One region of the Promicromonospora aerolata genome, then DNA from elsewhere that is predicted to be linked to it. Evidence: riboswitches for the same ligand, from Rfam matches in the RefSeq annotation. Region 1 holds a riboswitch; each other region holds the start of a gene.
What was found. Region 1 has a riboswitch for thiamine pyrophosphate ahead of thiD (bifunctional hydroxymethylpyrimidine kinase/phosphomethylpyrimidine kinase). Riboswitches for the same ligand answer to the same signal wherever they lie in the genome.
Positions count from the first base shown of each region.

Region 2: it holds a riboswitch for thiamine pyrophosphate, as region 1 does, so the genes downstream of both, thiC (phosphomethylpyrimidine synthase ThiC) here and thiD (bifunctional hydroxymethylpyrimidine kinase/phosphomethylpyrimidine kinase) in region 1, are expected to answer to the same signal.
Region 3: it holds a riboswitch for thiamine pyrophosphate, as region 1 does, so the genes downstream of both, ACFSL2_RS18895 (thiamine ABC transporter substrate-binding protein) here and thiD (bifunctional hydroxymethylpyrimidine kinase/phosphomethylpyrimidine kinase) in region 1, are expected to answer to the same signal.

Region 1 is NZ_JBHUHF010000001.1:1,866,955-1,870,219, reverse strand. It holds gene dxr (1-deoxy-D-xylulose-5-phosphate reductoisomerase) at 1-566, shown strand, start outside; gene thiD (bifunctional hydroxymethylpyrimidine kinase/phosphomethylpyrimidine kinase) at 576-1,460, opposite strand; TPP riboswitch at 1,450-1,546, opposite strand; gene ACFSL2_RS08480 (TetR/AcrR family transcriptional regulator) at 1,724-2,317, opposite strand; gene ACFSL2_RS08475 (aldo/keto reductase) at 2,441-3,265, shown strand, end outside.
Region 2 is NZ_JBHUHF010000001.1:3,070,228-3,073,492, forward strand. It holds gene thiC (phosphomethylpyrimidine synthase ThiC) at 1-1,343, opposite strand, end outside; TPP riboswitch at 1,338-1,443, opposite strand; gene ACFSL2_RS13765 (C39 family peptidase) at 1,571-2,917, shown strand; gene ACFSL2_RS13770 (ABC transporter ATP-binding protein) at 3,092-3,265, shown strand, end outside.
Region 3 is NZ_JBHUHF010000001.1:4,243,851-4,247,115, reverse strand. It holds gene ACFSL2_RS18900 (ABC transporter permease) at 1-687, opposite strand, end outside; gene ACFSL2_RS18895 (thiamine ABC transporter substrate-binding protein) at 663-1,748, opposite strand; TPP riboswitch at 1,743-1,847, opposite strand; gene ACFSL2_RS18890 (DUF4235 domain-containing protein) at 1,885-2,166, shown strand; gene ACFSL2_RS18885 (PAS and ANTAR domain-containing protein) at 2,193-2,969, opposite strand; gene ACFSL2_RS18880 (FAD-dependent oxidoreductase) at 3,154-3,265, shown strand, end outside.

The DNA.
Region 1 (3,265 bases):
CGATGGGGCGCGTGGTCACCACCAACTCGGCGACCCTGGTGAACAAAGGGCTCGAGGTGATCGAGGCGCACCTGCTGTTCGACCTGCCGTTCAGCGCGATCGACGTCGTGGTGCACCCGCAGCAGATGATCCACTCGATGGTCGAGTTCGCCGACGGCTCCACCATCGCGCAGGCGGGGCCGCCGCGGATGCTGGTGCCGATCGCGCTCGGCCTGTCCTGGCCGGACCGGCTGCCGGACGTCGACGTGGCGATCGACTGGACCAAGGCCGCCACCTGGGAGTTCACCCCCCTGGACGACGAGGCCTTTCCGGCCGTCCGTCTGGCCCGGCAGGTGGGTGCGGCGGGCGGCACCCACCCGGCCGTCTACAACGCGGCGAACGAGGTGTGCGTGGACGCGTTCCACGACGGTGCCATCGGGTTCCTCGACATCGTCGACACCGTGGCCGCCGTCGTGGAGGAGCACGCGTCGACCGGAGCGGGCGACGCCTCGTCGGTCGAGGGAGTGCTGGAGGCCGACGCCTGGGCGCGTCGCCGTGCGCAGGAGGTCCTCAGCGCCGCCCGCTGAGTCCGGTACTCACCGGGCGGCGTGGGAGTGGTTGACCGGGCCGTGCCCGTCCCACGGGCCCGGCGCCGTGCCGGTACCGCCGATGACCAGGTCGTCGGCGGCACGGAGGGCCCCGGTCAGGTAGTCCTTCGCGGCGCGTACCGCGGGTTCCCACGTGTCGTACCGCGGCCGCAGGACGGCGCACGCCGAGCTGAGCGTGCAGCCGGTGCCGTGGGTGTTCCTGGTGGCGATCCGGGGCGCGGCCAGGGCGACGACGCCGTCCGGCGCCGCGAGGTGGTCCACCGACTCGGCGGAGCCGAAGTGCCCACCCTTCACCAGGGCGAGCCGGGCCCCGAGCTTGAGCAGCGTGCGTGCCTGGTCGGCGGCCTCCGTGGCGTCCCTCGCCTGCTCGACGCCGAGCAGCACGGCTGCCTCGGGCAGGTTGGGCGTGACCAGGTCGGCCAGGGGGAGCAGCTCGTCGCGCAGCACCGCCTCGGCGTCGGGCGCGAGGAGCCGGTGGCCCGACGTCGAGACCATCACCGGGTCGAGCACCACGTACGGCGCGGGCCCGGCGGACCGCAGCTCGCGCAGGGCCGCCGCGATCGCCCGGGCCACCACGGCGTCCGTCGTCATGCCGATCTTCACCGCGTCCACCGCCACGTCGGCGAACAGGGTCGCCAGCTGCGCGGTCACCATGTCGCCGGGCACGGGCATGACGCGTGCCACCCCGGTCGTGGACTGCGCCGTCAGGCCCGTGAGCACCGCACAGCCGTAGCCGCCGAGTGCCGCGAAGGTCTTCAGGTCGGCCTGGATCCCGGCCCCGCCGGAGGGGTCGGAACCGGCGATCGTCAGCGCCACGACCGGATGACCGGGCGGGCGGGTCCGTACGACGGCGTGGGGCAGAGCAGAGCCCATGAGGCGTCCCTTCGCTAGCACTACCTAGATCAGGTTCCACGGGTGCTTCTCAGCCAGGCTGTCGCCCGGCGCCCCGCGCCAACGGACCCACCCTAGGGCCGGGACGGTGGTGTGCGGAACGTGTCCGGGTCGAGGGGGCGGTAGGGCACGGGGACTGCGGCCCTGACTCGCGGTACTCGGTACGGCGAGTCAGGGCCGCAGTCCGCCGTTCAGCCGCAGTCCGCCGTTCAGCCGCAGTCCGCCGTTCAGCCGCAGTCCGCCGTTCAGGAGCCGGACGGGCTCGAGCCCGCACCGTGCTGCAGCCCGTCGACCAGTAGATCGAGCATGCGCCGGCCGTGGCCCGGCTCCTCGTCCTCCATGGGCAGGGACAGCTTCGAGACCGCGTACAGGAGGTCCTTAGGGCTGGCCACGGCGCGGATCTCGCCGGACTTCGTCGCGGCGTCGAGCAGCGAGCCGAGCGCCGGGCCCAGCCGCCCGAGGAAGTAGGCGGGAAGGGCGTCGAACGCGGGGTCGCCCGAGTGCAGGGACGACGCGAGCCCGCGCTTGGTGACCAGGAACTCCGTGTACCGGTGCAGCCACTTCTCGAGCGCCTCGACCGGCTCGTGCACCTCGGCGAGGGCCGGGGCGGCGTCCGCGCAGGCGTCGACCTCGTGCTGGAACACGGCCTTGACCAGGTCGGAGCGCTTGGGGAAGTGCCGGTACAGCGTGCCCACCCCGACGCCCGCCAGGTCGGCGATCTCCTTGGCCGGCGCGTCCACGCCGGACGTGCCGAAGGCGGCCTTGGCCGCGTCCAGCAGTGCGTCGACGTTGCGCCGCGCGTCGGCGCGCCGCGGCCGCGGCGCTGTGTTCTGGGTCACTTCGCTCCGATCCCTTGCTATCCGGAAAGGCTTTCCATATAGTTTCTGGAAGAGCGTTCCGCTTAGGTCGAGTCTACGACATCGCGCATGCGCTCACCAGACCTCGAACCCCAGGAGGACTCCATGCAGTACCGCAACCTCGGGCGCACCGGAATCAAGGTCAGCCCCTACGCGCTCGGCGCGATGATGTTCGGCGCCGTGGGCAACACCGACCACGACGCCTCGATCAAGATCATCCACAAGGCCCTCGACGCCGGGATCAACGTCATCGACACGGCCGACGCCTACTCGCACGGCGAGTCCGAGGAGATCGTGGGCAAGGCGCTCAAGGGCCGGCGCGACGACGTGGTGCTGGCCACGAAGGTGCACCTGCCCATGAGCGACGACCCCAACCACCGCGGCAACTCCCGCCGCTGGATCATTGCCGAGGTCGAGAACTCCTTGCGCCGCCTGGGCACCGACCACATCGACCTCTACCAGATCCACCGGCCCGACCCCGAGACCGACGTCGAGGACACGCTGGCGGCGCTGACCTACCTCATCAACTCCGGCAAGGTGCGGGCCATCGGCTCGTCCACCATGCCGGCCGCCGACATCGTCGAGGCGCAGTGGGTGGCCGAGCGGCGCGGGCTGGAGCGCTTCCGCTCGGAGCAGCCGCCGTACTCCATCCTGAACCGCGGCATCGAGCGGGACGTGCTGCCCGTCGCCCAGCAGTACGGCATGGGCGCCCTGGTCTGGAGCCCGCTGGCCGGCGGGCTGCTCACCGGTCGGTACCGCAGGGGTCAGGCCAACGACACGCACCGCGCGCAGTACGGGTTCGAGCACCTGCGCGACGAGCACCGCCTCGACGTCGTGGAACAGCTCATCCCGGTCGCCCAGGAGGCCGGAGTGCCCCTGAACCACCTTGCCATGGCGTTCGCCATCGCCCACCCCGGCGTCACCTCCGCG
Region 2 (3,265 bases), 1.2 Mb from region 1:
AGCATCGCGGTGCCGTACCGGGCGATCTCGGTGGCGCCGATGGCCGAGGTGATGTGGTCGTACCCGGGCGCGATGTCGGTCACGAGCGGGCCGAGCGTGTAGAACGGCGCCCCGTCGCAGAGCTCCTGCTGCCGCTCCACGTTCTCGCGCACCAGGTGGAAGGGGACGTGTCCGGGTCCTTCGACCATGACCTGGACGTCGTGCTCCCAGGCGCGCTTCGTCAGCTCGGCGAGCGTGTCGAGCTCGGCGAACTGGGCCTCGTCGTTCGCGTCGGCGAGCGATCCCGGGCGCAGCCCGTCGCCCAGGGAGAACGCGACGTCGTAGGCCGCGAAGATCTCGCAGAGCTCGTCGAAGTGGGTGTAGAGGAAGTTCTCCTGGTGGTGGGCCAGGCACCAGCCGGCGAGGATCGACCCGCCGCGCGAGACGATGCCGGTGACGCGGTCCGCGGTGAGGGGCACGTACCGCAGCAGCACGCCGGCATGCACGGTCATGTAGTCGACGCCCTGCTCGCACTGCTCGATCACGGTGTCCCGGTAGACCTCCCAGGTCAGCGCGCTCGCGTCGCCGTTCACCTTCTCCAGGGCCTGGTAGATCGGCACCGTGCCGATCGGCACCGGCGAGTTCCGCAGGAGCCATTCCCGGGTGGTGTGGATGTCGTCACCGGTGGACAGGTCCATGACGGTGTCGGCGCCCCACTTGGTGGCCCACTCGAGCTTTTCCACCTCCTCCGCGATAGAGCTGTGGACGGCGGAGTTGCCGATGTTCGCGTTGACCTTCACCAGGAACGCCCGGCCGATGATCATCGGCTCCGACTCCGGGTGGTTCACGTTGTTCGGGATGATCGCCCGGCCGGCGGCCACCTCGCTGCGCACCAGCTCGACGTCGCAGCCCTCGCGCACCGCGACGAACCGCATCTCCGGCGTGATCACGCCCTGGCGCGCGTAGTGCATCTGGGTGACGGTCCGGCCGGGGACGGCCCGGCGCGGCCGACGTCGTTCGCCCTGCCATTCCTGAGAGGCGGCACCCCGGCGGACGGCGCCGCGGCCGTCGTCCGTCAGGTCACGACGGCGACCGTCGTACTCCTTCGTGTCCCCCCGGGCCACGACCCAGGGTTCTCGGGCCGGCCGCAGCCCGCGCACCGGGTCGGAGCCCGGTCCCTGCGTGCGGTAGACCCGCACTGGCTCGTTCGGGGTGCCGTCGGGCGACGGCGCCAGCGTGATCTCGGTGACCGGCACCCGCAGGCCGGCGTCGTCGTGCTGCGGGTGGTGCTCGGCGTCGTGCGCCGTGTCCCGCGCGGTGTCGTACTCGTACGCGAGCATGCGGGACTGGGTGTTCTCCATCATGAGACTCCTGCTTCCTACGCCGGTGTTAACCGGACAGGTTCAACGGTCCCGGGCCGTCCAGCCCGATCTCAGCCCCTGCGCGAGGCACCCGTGGGATCGCGACGACGTTAGCACCCGACGGCGGCTCGATCACCTGCGGGTAAACCCTTCTGTCCCGGCCGCGGTTCTGGTAAGGAAGGTCAACGGCTCGCTCCACCCAGTAGTGGGCCCGGGACATGGAGGCAGGCATGTCGAACCGAAGAGAGCTGCGAACGAGGGCGTTCGCGCTGGCAGCGACAGGAGCGCTCGTGGTGCAAGCAGGAATCGTGGCGAGTGCGGTGCCGGCGACGGGCGCGCCCGAGGCAGGCACGACGGCGTCGGACAACCAGATCACGCTGACCACCTGGGACGGGTATGGCGAGCTGCGCGCGGGCAGCTCCGTGAACCTGCGGCCGGGTGCCAAGGGCGGGCTCGTGCTGCGGAGCGCGGGCGACACCGTGGAGTACACCGACCCGTTCGGTGACGGCACCCCCGTCACCTACGAGACGGGCAGGTGGACGTCGCCGGTGGTCGAGACGGAGTACCCGATCGACGAGTCCGTGAGCTCGTGGAACGCCGTCACGCCCACGGGCACCTGGGTGGAGATCGAGTTCCGCGGCCGCAAGGCCGACGGCACGTGGACCAAGTGGTTCGTGATGAGCCGCTGGGCGTCGGGCGACGAGTTCGCACCCGCCGACGGCAGCGTCGGCGACATCCACCGCACGTCCGTGAACGGCCAGACCGACGCCGACGCGTACCTCTTCACGGACACCTACGTCGCGAAGTCCGGCCACGAGCCGAACGCGTTCCAGACCCGGGCCACGCTGTACCGGCCGGAGGGCACCCGGGTCTCCCCGCGGCTGGACACGGTGAGCACGATGACCAACGAGTACCTGCCCGACTCGCACTACTCGGGCACGACCGACTTCACGCTCGGGCGCGCGGTCGAGCTCGACGTGCCGCGGTACAGCCAGAACATCCACCGCGGCGAGTACCCCGAGTTCGGCGGTGGCGGTCAGGTGTGGTGCTCGCCGACGTCGTCCACGATGGTGCTCTACTCCTACGGACTCGAGGTCCCGGCCGAGGAGCTGGAGGGCATCGAGGCGCCGAACGGTGACCCGCAGGTCGACTACGCCGCCATGCACACCTGGGACTACGCGTACGAGGGCGCCGGCAACTGGCCCTTCAACGCGGCGTACGCGAGCACGTTCGGCCTGGAGTCGTTCGTGACCCGGCTGCGCTCCCTCGCGGAGGCCGAGAAGTTCATCGAGGCCGGGATCCCGCTCATCCTCTCGATCAACTTCGAGGAGGCAGAGATGCCGGAGGCCGGATACGGCACCAACGGGCACATCGTCACGCTGGTCGGGTTCACCGCTGACGGCGACCCCGTCATCAACGACCCGAACAAGGCGAGCAACGAGGCGGTGCGTTCGGTGTACACGCGGGAGAACTTCGAACGTGTCTGGCAGACCTCGACCGACGGCATCACGTACGTCTACCACCCGAGGGACGTCAAGCTGCCGCGCAACCTCCCGGGGGTCACCGCGAACTGGTGATGGCGTAGGCGCCGGTCGTACTTCCGTTGGTCGAGCTTGCCGAGGCCTGGCCTCGACAAGCTCGACCCCGACGAGAGCACGAGTTCAACCCAGGGGTGGCATCGCCGCACCAGGACGGCTCCGTAGCGTCGACGCAAGTCGTTCGCAGACCGGAGGTCGTCGATGGGTATTCAGGTGCAGTCACTGGGAAAGCGGTACGGGCGCACCTGGGCGGTGCGTGACCTGTCGTTCGAGGTACGGCCGGGCAAGGTGACCGGGTTCCTCGGGCCGAACGGGGCGGGCAAGTCCACGACCATGCGCTCGATCGTGGGCCTCGACCGGCCCACCCGCGGCGGGGCACTGATCGAC
Region 3 (3,265 bases), 2.4 Mb from region 1:
GTACCGCACGCCGCCGAGCACCAGGACCACGCCGAACGCCGTGGCGCAGAACAGGAACACGACCGAGGCCGCCGACACGATCGCCGGTGCGAGCGAGGGCAGCGTCACGGTCCGGAACACCCGCACGGGCCCCGCACCGAGGGACGCGGCGGCCTGCTCGGTCCGCGGGTCGAGGCGCTCCCAGAGCCCGCCGACGGTGCGTACCACCACCGACACGTTGAAGAAGACGAGCGCGACGACGATCCCGGCCAGCGACTCCTCGAGGCCGAGGAACCCGAGGGTGCCGCCGGGTGCGAACAGGGTGCGGAACGCGACGCCGACCACGACGGCGGGCAGCACGAACGGTACGGTCACGAGCCCCCGCACCAGGCTGCGTCCGGGGAACGACCGCCGGTACAGCAGGTAGGCGAGCGGCAGACCCAGCAGGACGGAGAAGGCGGTGCCGAGCACCGCCTGGGTCAGCGTGAAGCGGACGAGCTGCCACGTGCGCGGCCGGAGGAGCACCTCGGTGAACCCGGTGAGGTCGAGCATGCCGTCGGGCAGGAAGCCGCGGACCACGAGCGCGATGACAGGCCAGGCGAAGAAGGTCCCGAGGAAGCCGAGCGGGACCGCGACCGCCACCGCCCAGAGGAGCGGTGCGGAGCCCGTGGTGCCGCGCCGGCTCAACCGAGCACTGTCTCGGTCCACCGCTCGATCCACTCGTCGCGGTGCTCGCTCACCTCGGTGGGCTCCACCTCGAACGGCGCGTCGGCCTGGGGCGCGAACTTCTTCCAGTCGGCAGGCAGCTGCACCGACGGGTCGGCCGGGTACATGTACATCGACTCGGGCAGTGCGGACTGGACGTCCTCGGTCAGCAGGAAGTCGACCAGCTCGCGCGCACCCTCGGGATTATCGGACCCGGTGAGCACGCCGGCGTACTCCACCTGCCGGAAGCACGTCTCCAGCAGAGCGCTGGTGGTCGACTCCGAGCCGTCCTCGCTCACCGTGAACGCGGGGGACGTCGCGTACGACAGCGCGAGCGGGCGCTCGCCGCCCTCCCCCGCACCCGAGAAGTCCACGTAGTACGCGTCCTCCCAGGAGTCGGCGACCTTGACGCCGTTGTCCACGAGCGACGTCCAGTAGCTCTCGAACCCGTCCTCGCCGAACGCGCCGATCGTCGCCAGCAGGAACGCGAGCCCGGGGGAGGACGTGGCCGGGTTGGTCACCACGAGCAGGTCGCGGTACTTCGGGTCCGCGAGGTCGTCCAGGGTCTTCGGCACCTCGAGGTCGGACTTCTCGAACCAGGCCTCGTCCGCGTTCACGCAGACGTCGCCCTGGTCGATCGGGGTGAGTGCCCCACCGAGCTGCTCGGCGCCGTCGGGCAGCCCCGTGGGTGTGTACTCCTCGACCACGTCGGCCTCCAGCGCACGGGAGGCGAAGGTGTTGTCGATGCCGAACACGGCGTCGCCGAGCGGGGCGTCCTGGGTGAGCACCAGCTGGTTCACCAGGGTTCCGGCGTCGCCCGCCGCGCTGACCTCGAGGGTCAGACCGGACTCCTGCTCGAACCGGTCGACGAGCTTCTCGTCGAGCGCCCAGGAGTCGTGGGTCACGAGGGTCACGGTGCCGGACGCGGACGGGTCGCCCGAACCGGTCTCGGAACCGCCGGACCCGGAGCTGCCGCACCCGGCGAGCAGGAGCGCCACGGCGAGCAGCCCGGCGACCGGTCCAGCATGGTGGGTGCCCGCGTGGGCACCGGAAAGACGCAACATCGTGCCTCGACTTCCTCCGCCGGTGTGACCCGGATCAGGTTCAAGGGTCTGCGGTTTTCCGCACTCTCAGCGCCGGGAGGCGCTCCCCTGTCGTTTCCAGGCAGCCTACTGGCCCATCGGGGGCTACGGTGTGAAGGTGGCCCAGATTGAGACGGAACAGACACTCGCCGAGAAGGTCGGCACTCTCGCCCTGACGCTCGCGGCCGGCTGGGTCGCGCAAAAGGCGGTCAGCATGATCTGGAAGGGCGTGACCGGCAACGACGCACCCAACAAGCCGGACGACCCGGAACTGGACCTGGTGCAGGCCACCGTGTTCGCGGCGGTCGCCGCCGGCACGGCGGTGTTCGCCAAGCGGCTGGCGGCGAAGGGCGCGTCGAAGGCCGCCCTGCGGATCGCCGCCCGCCGCTCAGCGCACTAGCCGGCCGGCCCAGGCCCGGATCCGGTTCAGCCGGCCACCTTGCGTGGCCGCCGGGTGAGCAACGGGTCGTGCCCGCGCGGTCGGCCCACGGGCTCGACACCGTCGAGCGCACGCGTCAGCGCTGCCTGCGTGATGCCGGGTTCCTCGGACTCGGCGTGCAGCCTGGTCATGACCTGGTCCGCCGCGAGGCGCAACGGGATGCTCACGCGGTTCGCGGCTTCGAGCAGCAGGTGACCGGCAGTCTCGTCGTCGACCCCGCGCACCGCCATGACGACCCCCTTGGCCTGCTCGATCACGGCCTGGCTCACGAACGCCCGGGTCACCACGCCCTCCGACCGGCGGGTCAGCGCCTCCTTCTGGACCGGTGTGGCGTCCACGACGTAACCGACCAGCTCCGGTGCCTGGTCCGGGCCACCACGCAGGCCCTGACCGATCACGACCACCGACCGCGTACGACCCTTGCGGTCCACGATGCGGTGGGAGCAGGCGAACGGCCGACCCTCCCGCATCGCCTCGGCGGCGGCCCGGACGATCCGGCTCCGGTCGTCCGGATGCTTGCGCGAGCGGAGCGCCTCGAGACAGGGCTCCACCTCGTGCCGCTTCCAACCGTGCATGGTGTAGATCTCGTCGGACCACCACCAGCTGCCCGACATCAGGTCGACGCGGAAGCGGCCGACCAGCAGATTGGTGCCGAGGCCCAGAGCATGTGCCAGATCCCCCGCCGAGAAGCTCGGGGACGGTGCTGGCGCATCGCCTCCGGAGCCGTCCACCACACTGAGCGCGGGCTGCTTGAAAGAGGACATCTCAACCTCCCAGATCCGGTGTGGACTGAGAGCCGCTTCATGACTCCGCGGCATCGATTGTAGAGCGGTTCTCCTCCTTCGACAGCCGGAGGGAGCAGTCGCGGCGCCGGCACGCTGCGAGTGCCCGCCCCTCGTGCCAGCCTGAAGTCGCCCGCAGCGACCGACCGGCACCCGGAGGTGCACCGTGAGCGAGACTCCCCACGACCAGGCGACGGAGCCGGACGCCACGGGCCCGAGCACGAGCACGGCGAGCCTCCTGGCCGCGGGCCCGCTGCGCACCGACGTCGCGGTGGTCG